DNA from 4 places in the Bradyrhizobium sp. Bra64 genome. Region 4 is predicted to be linked to each of the others. Evidence: predicted binding sites of a transcription regulator. Region 4 holds the regulator's gene; each other region holds the start of a gene.
What was found. Region 4 encodes PhoB, which activates phosphate uptake and scavenging genes when phosphate is short. Its sites were predicted from a motif close to TGTCATNNANCTGTCAT; they were not measured.

Region 1 (2,179 bases), on a different contig from region 4:
CCCGTTCTTCGTCATGCAGGCGCTGTGCTTCGCGCTGCTCGCCTGCGCCTTCAACCTGCTGATCGGCTACGGCGGTTTGCTGTCCTTCGGCCATGCGATGTTCTTGGGGACGGCCGGCTATTGCAGCGCGCATGCGCTGAAGGTATGGGCGCTGCCGCCGGAGCTCGGCATCCTCGTCGGCATCGCCGGTGCCTTCGTGCTCTCGCTCATCACGGGCTATATCTCGATCCGCCGCCAGGGCATCTACTTCTCGATGATCACGCTGGCACTGTCGCAGCTTTTGTACTTCATCTACCTCCAGGCCCCGTTCACCCATGGCGAGGACGGCATCCAGGGCATTCCGCAAGGGCACATGTTCGGCGTGTTCGATCTGTCCAAGCCGACCGTGCTCTACTACGTCGTGCTGGTCGGCTTCCTTGCCGGCTTCCTGCTGATCTTCCGCATCATCAACTCACCGTTCGGCGAAGTCCTCAAGGCGATCCGTGAGAACGAGCCGCGGGCGATCTCGCTGGGTTACCGGACCGATCAGTACAAGTTCCTGGCTTTCGTCCTGTCGGGCACGCTCGCGGGCTTTGCCGGATCGCTGAAAGTGTTCGTGGCGCAGAACGCCTCGCTCACCGACGTGCACTGGTCGATGTCGGGCGAAGTCGTGCTGATGACGCTGGTCGGCGGTCTCGGCACCGTGTTCGGCCCCGTGGTCGGCGCCTTCGTGATCATCGCCATGCAGCAATATCTGGCGGGGTTTGGCCAATGGGTGACTGTGATCCAGGGCTCGATCTTCGTGATCTGCGTGCTCACGTTCCGCCGCGGGGTCATCGGCGAAATCGCGCATTACTTCCGGCGTTCGCTCTAAACAATTGATATCGCAACAATTTATCTGGTGCGTGAAAGCGGTGGATGACCCGGCTCCGCGGGCGTGAGATGACACGCACGCGGATCGAAAATGGTCTATGACAGTTTTGTGACGGCCGGTTCGGCCGGGCCATTTCCAACCGGTAGTCTCTTCCCATGATGCGATGGTTTCGCGCTTTCCTGCCCAAGGAAGAACGCTTCTTCGACCTGTTCGACCGCCACGCCCAGACCGTGATCCACGGCTCGATCGCGCTCCAGAGCATGCTCAACGGGGGCGAGGAGACGCCGGTCTTTTGCCAGCGCGTCAACCAGTTCGAGAACGATGCCGACAACATCACCCGTGAGGTGCTGACGGCGGTGCGCCGCACCTTCATCACTCCGTTCGATCGCGGCGACATCAAGAACCTGATCACCTCGATGGACGATGCCATCGACCAGATGCAGCAGACCGCCAAGGCCGTGATGCTGTTCGAAGTCCGTACCTTCGAGCCACCGATGCGCGAGATCGGCGGGCTCTTGATCGAATGCGCCAATCTGGTCGGCCGCGCGCTGCCGTTGATGCAGCAGATCGGCAAGAACGTGGCGATGCTGACCGCAATCACGGAAGAGCTGGGCAAGCTCGAAGGCCGGGTCGACGATCTCCACGACATCGGGATGAAGGAGCTGTTCCTCAAGCACCGCGACGGGAGCGCGATGGACTTCATCGTCGGTGTCGAGATCTACGACCACCTCGAGAAGGTGGCCGACCGTTTCGACGACGTCGCGAACGAGATCAACAGCATCGTCATCGAGCAAGTTTAGGCAGGGCGCCGTGGATGCTGCGTTGGGTCTTCCCCTCCTGGTCGGACTGATCGCCGTCGCGCTGCTGTTCGATTTCCTGAACGGCCTGCACGACGCCGCCAATTCGATCGCGACCATCGTCTCGACCCGCGTGCTGCGGCCGCAATTCGCGGTGTTCTGGGCCGCGTTCTTCAATTTCGTCGCCTTCATGGTGTTCGGTCTGCACGTTGCCCAAACCATCGGCACCGGCATCATCGATCCCGCGATCGTCGATGCCCAGGTGATCTTCGCGGCCCTCGTCGGCGCCATCGTCTGGAACCTCGTGACCTGGGGGCTCGGCATCCCGTCCTCGTCGTCGCATGCATTGATCGGTGGCCTGTTCGGCGGTGGCGTGGCCAAGGCGGGGATCTCCGCGGCGGTCTGGAGCGGATTATCCAAAACGGTGATCGCCATCGTGCTGTCTCCACTCGTCGGCTTCCTGCTCGCGATGGTGCTGGTCGCGATCGTCTCCTGGGCCTCGGTCCGGTCCACCCCTTTCGCTGTGGAC
Region 2 (2,179 bases), on a different contig from region 4:
CAATCGACGAATTGTCCTTCGTCTTTCGCGGTCAGCATGTGAGCGCGGGCGCCTCCGCCGGCGTCGCGCTGCTGGGGGCGCAGTCAGACGCGAGCCGCGCCCTGGAGGAGGCGGATGCCGCTATGTATGTGCGCAAGGCGCACCGGCGGCACGAGCCGCGGATCAGGCTGGTCAGCAGCTGATCTTACAGCGTGGCCAGATATTCACTGCGTAGCCAGGCCTTCACAGCGTGGCCAGGTCTTCACAGCGTGGCCAGGTCTTCCGGCACGTTGCCGAATTTGCGCAGCAACGTGGCGTCACCGAATTCGCCGGTCATCGGATCGCCGCTGCGGCTGAACGCGACGGCACCGATGTGGCCGGGACCGCGCGACAAGATCTCGGCGCGCCGCAACGCGGCCGTCGAGCTCTGGCATTCCTCGGCGGCGCCCGCCACCGGCGATCCGTCGGTATCGATCAGGAAGGGCATTGCAACGTAGTAGGTCACGTCCGACATGGCGTTGCTCCGAGCTTGGATCAGGCGGCGCTGCTGTTGCTCCGCATCTTGCTGCGCGAGGTCTCCGGAATGCAGCCGGCGGAAATCGCCGCCTGCAATTCCTCGAGTTCGGCCTCGAGATATTCATTGGCCATGATCAGCGCCTTGATGGTGCTGCGAAGATTGCCGTCGCACATCGCGATCGCCTGATCGCAGGCTTGTTCATAATGGCCGTTGTCGAGAAGGGCGGTTGCCGGCATCTGCTTTTCCTTGGGCGGTTTCCTGGGGGCATAGGGCTCCCGGATGTTCTTATTTTGTTCTTTTGGAGTCAAGCGGATTCACATGCGGCGAGCCGCCGCAAAAATTGTCCCTGTGGATCAGGCGATGATGTCGGGCGTGATCTGGTCTTCGATGAACGCGATACGGTCGCGCAACAACAGCTTGCGCTTCTTCAGTCGCTGCAACCGCAACAGGTCGGGGGCAGGCGATTGATGCAGTGCATCGATCGCCGCATCGAGATCTCGGTGTTCCTGCTGCAACCGGGCGAGTTCGGCTTCGAGCTCGCGCTCGTCTTCATTGGTCATGTCTGCGGTGGCCGAAAAACCGAAAGGCGTGAGATTAAGGCTGTGGATGCCCTGTGGAAATTATCGTCCTTGCGCGAGGTGATCGCAAGCGATCTGCGAGCGTTGCTCGCCGATCTCCCGCAAGATATTTCTGCGGTTCGCTACGGCACCGCGCAAGCACATTGATATCATGGATTTTTCCCGTGTGGTTCCATTACTCACGGTTCGTTACATATGAATTTTCAAAAATGACGCTGCGACGACGGATACCCATCGACAGAACGAAACGGTGATGTAGACTTCCTTGTCCGGATCGAATCCTGAGGTTCACCCCTACCGAGGAGGTTTCGAATGACAATTCAGGCACATCTCGTTGAATTGGAACGGAAGCACAAACTTCTGGAAAACGAATTGCACGAAGCTCTCGTGCACCTTTCAACAGACGACCTGCAAATTGTTGAGTTGAAGCGCCGGAAGTTGTTGGTCAAGGATCAGATCGAGCGTCTGAGGCACGGCGACACGCTCCACTAGTACCCCCGCAACAGCGTAGAGTTTGATCGCACCCTTTCAGGCAGGGGTGAGTGTTGTTGCGCTCATCCCTGCGGGAAGGTTCGAACCGTGCAAGGATCTTTGCGCGGCGCCGAGAGTCGTTTCCGATGGAATCGGAACGGGGCTCCAGCTTCGGTTTGAACGTGTGTTCCCTCCGCGCACCGGTATCCAATTCGCTCGAAAGCGCTCTATGAATTCGCGAGCTCGGCGACGTGGTCCGCGATCGCGAGCGATGACGTCAGTCCCGGGGACTCGATGCCGAACAGATTGATCAGGCCTTCGACGCCGTGATCGCGCGGGCCCTGCATCAGGAAATCCTGCGTGGCCACCGCCGGCGGCACGATTTTCGGGCGGATGCCCGAATAGCTCGGCATCAGCGCGCCGTCTGGCAGCGTCGGCCAGTATTTGCGGATCGCCGGGTAGAAGCGCTCGGCGCGCGACGGGTCGACCTCGTAATCGATCGTCTCGATCCACTCGACGTCGGGGCCGAAGCGTGCCTGCCCCGCCATGTCCAGCGTCAGATGCACCCCTAGCCCGCCGGGCTCGGGCACCGGATAGATCAGGTGCGAGAACGGCGCCCTGGCGTTGCAGCTGA
Region 3 (2,179 bases), on a different contig from region 4:
GGACCGCAGCGGCCGTTCACCGGTTTGCCGCCAAGGCCCTTCGGTGCCGGCTGCTTCTGCGCACCCAGGCCGCACAGGCCCGGACCGTTGACCTGATCGGCCGTCGGGTCGTAGGACGCGCTCTTCGGCGCGACGTATTGATGGTCGTACCAGCCGTCGGAATCGTCATAAGTGATGATGACCGCGGTCTCGCGCCATTCCGGCTGCCTCTGCAGGAAATTGATCAGTTCGACATTGCCAACCTGCTCGTCGAGCGGATCGGAGTTGCCGGCATGACCGTCCTGGAAGGCCGGCATCTTGATGTATGACACGGCCGGGAAATTGCCGGCCTTCACCGCAGCGTAGAAGTCCTCGAGATCGTAGCCGTGGTTGGCCGGATCGACGTTGCCGTTGAAGTCATGGGTGTGGCCGATCGCACGCACGGAGCTTGGCCGCGCATGGGTCGGGTTGGCGGTCGACTTGTAGTACTGGAACCAGGCGTGGTGCGGAATGTAGTCGACGATGCTGCCGTTGACGTTGCTGGAGAACGTGCTTCGGCCGCAACCGGTGGTGCCGTTGGCGTTCTTGAGCGTCAGGTCGAAGCCGCCCATGAAGCTGCCCCAGCTGATGTGCTCGGCATTGAGCAGGTCGCCGATGTTCTTGCCGTCCATCAGGATCGTGCTGGTCTTGCTCGAGCAGGGATCGTTGCCCGGATCGGTGTCGCCGATCAGCGTCAGGCCGCCCTGGCCGTCGGCGATCGACGCTGACGTGCCGACGATGTTCTGCACGCCGTTGGTCTGACCGGAGATCACTTCGAGCATGCCCGGCGTCGACGGGCCGAAGGTGTCGGTCCAGGCATTGTCGCTCATCGAGAAGTGCTGGGCGTAGTTCCAGAGGGCGGTGATGGTGTTGCCGTCGAAATAGCCCATCACCTGGCCGTTGGTGCCGAAGGCGCCGGCGCCGCCGGCGGTGCCGCGACCGGTGAATTTCGGGAAGAGGTCTTCCTTGCCGTTGTCCACGGCCTGCTGCTCGGGCGTGTAGGAATGGTTCTGCGAGCGCGTATTGGCCTGGGTGCGGTCGAGGCGGAACGGATCCGTCGCGCCGGTGCCGTTGGCCGGGCTGTTGTTGGGGTTGTTGACCAGCAGGTTCGCCGTGACGAGGTTGTTGACCTTCGGCGTATGCGGCTTCGGCGCGAAGGGAATCGAACCGGACGGATTGGTCGCGTTCGGGTAGGTCGCGAAGTAGTGGTCGAACGAGCGGTTCTCGTTGAAGATGATCACGAGATGCTTGATCGGCGTCTCGGTGTGGATGCCATGCGGATGGCGATGATGATCATGGTCATGATCCCGGTCCCGGCCGAAATCGTCCGCGAGCACCGGCATGGCGCACGCGAGTGCCGTCGCGGCCGCGAAAATCGCGGCCGTCGTCAGAAATCTGGATTTCATTGTTGTGTTGCCCCGAAAGATTGACGCCGACCCTCGGGACGTTAATGGCGCGCGATGACAGAGCTGTGTCAGTTTGACGCAAGAGACACTTTGCGCAGTTGTTCAGACATTTTTTTCAATATGGGCGCTTTACCCGAGGCTGCCTGCCCTACTCGATGCGGATCGGCGTGTCCTTAAGGCCGTTATTGTCATAGGCCTTGCGCAAGGTGCCGTTCGTCGTCGCCTCGTTCATGAACCTGGTGACGAAGCTCAGCGCCTGCTGATGGCCGAGCGGCACGGCGACGGCCGTCACCGTCTTCTTGAACGTCTCGTCCAGCACCCGTGTGCCGGGAATCTTCTGCGCCATCTTGTTGAGCTGGTCGCGCGATAGGGCGAAGGCATCGATCTCGCCGCTCTTCAGGAGACCGAATATCTCGTCATAGGTCTGATAGCCCGTGACTTTCGCATTCTTCAAATGCGCGATCGCGCCGCGCATGGTGGTGGTGGCGTTGACGGCCGCGACCTTGATGCCCGCCTGGTCGAGCGTGGCAAAGTTGGTAACGCTCGAACCGGCCTTGACGATGTAGGTGGCGTCCGCAACCTCGTAGACCGGGCCAAACATCATCATGGTCTCGCGCTCGGGATCCTTGGGGAGCCAGGTGACGTCCCAGGTCCCCTTCGACGCCGCATCGGTGATCTGACCGGAATTCTGGTGCACGACATATTCGACGGCGACGCCGAGCTGGGCCGCCATCTCCCGGCCGAGATCGACGGGG
Region 4 (2,179 bases):
AATGCCGCCCGGAAAGCCTCGCGAAACGCAGAATCCGTAGTCTTGCGGTGCCGATTTTGCGGGTTTTTCACCACGGAACATGTGGAAGCGAGTCGGCGGACTCTTGCGCGGGAGTCACGCCATATTGTAGCGTTTGGATTGTCAGATACGACATCTCGTGCAGCGGTTCTGATCTCTAAGTCCTTATGTACCGGCGTAAACGTTCGGGCGTCATTGGCGCGCCCGGCGAGCCTTAAGGGATTCTGACGGCACGGGTTTTTAAGGCTTAGGCATTCGCTGCGAGGCCCCAGGATGGCTGGCGCGCAGCGAGGGAAAGGGTGCAATGACGGTTTTGACCTGGTCCGATGATCGCGTCGAGCAGCTGAAAAAGCTCTGGGAGGCCGGACTTTCGGCCAGCCAGATCGCGGCTGAGCTCGGCAATGTGACCCGCAATGCCGTGATCGGCAAAGTGCACAGGCTCGGCCTGTCGGGCCGCGCCAAGAGCCCATCTTCCGCAGCGCCCCGGCCGCGCAAGGCGCGTCCCGCGCAGCACATGATGCGGGTGACCCGTCCGATCTCGCGCGGCAACACCGCGCTGGCGCAGGCCTTCGAGGTCGAGGTGGAGGCTGAGCCGGTCACCTACGACAACGTGGTGCCGATGAGCCAGCGGCTGTCGCTGCTGGAGCTGAACGAGGCGACCTGCCACTGGCCGGTCGGCGATCCCTCGAGCCCGGACTTCTTCTTCTGCGGCGGCAAGGCCCTCTCCGGCCTGCCCTATTGCGCCCAGCACTCGCGCGTGGCGTATCAGCCCGCGGCGGATCGCCGGCGCGCACCGGCGAAGCCGGGGCCGCGCTGAAGCCCGGCTCCAAACGACATCGTCCCGGCCTAACTAGCTAGCGCGCAATTGCGCAGTAGGGACCGGAACGATCGAAAAATGGAAATGCGCGCCGCCCGGCGCGCTTTTTACTTGCCTGTTCGCGGCTGAACTTACGCCTGCTCCGCCTTCGCGAAACGGTCGTCCAGCGCATAGCCGGCGCCGCGGACGGTGCGGATCGGGTCCTGCTCGCGGCCGAGATTGAGCAGCTTGCGCAGGCGGCCGATATGCACGTCGACCGTGCGCTCGTCGATGTAGATGTCGCGGCCCCAGACGCTGTCGAGCAGCTGCTCGCGCGAGAACACCCGGCCCGGATGCTCCAGGAAGAACTCCAGGAGGCGATATTCGGTCGGGCCGAGGTCGATCGGCCGGCCGGAGCGCGCCACGCGGCGCTTGTCGCGATCGAGCTCGATGTCGCCATAGGCGAGCACGGTGGCGAGCCGCTCCGGGCTTGCGCGCCGCAAGAGGCCCTTCACCCGCGCCAGCAGCTCCGGCACCGAAAACGGCTTGACGATGTAATCGTCGGCGCCGGTCGCAAGACCCCGCACCCGCTCGCTCTCCTCGCCGCGCGCGGTGAGCATGATGATCGGGAGCTGCTTGGTCTCGGGCCGGGTGCGCAGCCGTCGGCACAGCTCGATGCCGGACAGACCCGGCAGCATCCAGTCGAGCACGATGAGATCGGGGATGTGCTCCTTGAGCCGGGTGTCGGCGTCGTCGCCGCGCATCACCGTCTCGACGTCATAGCCGTCGCCTTCGAGGTTGTAGCGAAGAAGCTCGGTGAGAGCTTCCTCGTCCTCAACCACCATAATGCGTGCGCCCATGGTGTCGTCGCTCCTTGCGTGATCAGGTATTCGGAACCGTCGTGGCGAAGTTCGTCATGTCGCCCTTCGGCCGCTTGTCGGTGATCGCCTGGCCCTCGATCATGTAGAACACGGTCTCGGCGATATTGGTGGCGTGGTCGCCGATGCGCTCGATATTCTTGGCGCAGAACATCAAATGGATGCAGAACGAGATGTTGCGCGGATCCTCCATCATGTAGGTGAGAAGCTCGCGGAACAGCGAGGTGCAGATGGCATCGACTTCCTCGTCGCCCTTCCACACCGCCATCGCCGCCGGCAGATCGTGCGCGGCATAGGCGTCCAGCACCGACTTGACCTGCTGCTGCACGAGGTCGGTCATGTGCTCGAGGCCGCGGAACAGCTTGAGCGGATGAAAATCCGTTTCCAGCGCCGCGACGCGCTTGCCCATGTTCTTGGCGAGGTCGCCGATACGCTCCAGATCGGTCGCGACGCGCATGGCGCCGACGATCTCGCGCAGATCGACCGC

Region 1: a site for PhoB is predicted at 951-967, ahead of NR187_RS33820 (DUF47 domain-containing protein). Genes of this name have one in related genera too.
Region 2: a site for PhoB is predicted at 1,284-1,300, ahead of NR187_RS03410 (YdcH family protein). Genes of this name have one in related genera too.
Region 3: a site for PhoB is predicted at 1,479-1,495, ahead of NR187_RS05360 (phospholipase C). Genes of this name have one in related genera too.

The regions. Positions count from the first base shown of each region.
Region 1 is NZ_JALJRD010000023.1:52,666-54,844, reverse strand. It holds gene NR187_RS33825 (branched-chain amino acid ABC transporter permease) at 1-853, shown strand, start outside; gene NR187_RS33820 (DUF47 domain-containing protein) at 1,009-1,653, shown strand; gene NR187_RS33815 (inorganic phosphate transporter) at 1,664-2,179, shown strand, end outside.
Region 2 is NZ_JALJRD010000001.1:724,442-726,620, forward strand. It holds gene NR187_RS03390 (GGDEF domain-containing protein) at 1-182, shown strand, start outside; gene NR187_RS03395 (hypothetical protein) at 242-493, opposite strand; gene NR187_RS03400 (hypothetical protein) at 514-732, opposite strand; gene NR187_RS03405 (YdcH family protein) at 850-1,056, opposite strand; gene NR187_RS03410 (YdcH family protein) at 1,387-1,566, shown strand; gene NR187_RS03415 (NAD(P)/FAD-dependent oxidoreductase) at 1,773-2,179, opposite strand, start outside.
Region 3 is NZ_JALJRD010000001.1:1,116,618-1,118,796, reverse strand. It holds gene NR187_RS05360 (phospholipase C) at 1-1,424, opposite strand, end outside; gene NR187_RS05355 (ABC transporter substrate-binding protein) at 1,573-2,179, opposite strand, start outside.
Region 4 is NZ_JALJRD010000017.1:108,134-110,312, reverse strand. It holds gene NR187_RS31255 (GcrA family cell cycle regulator) at 323-835, shown strand; gene phoB (phosphate regulon transcriptional regulator PhoB) at 967-1,674, opposite strand; gene phoU (phosphate signaling complex protein PhoU) at 1,697-2,179, opposite strand, start outside.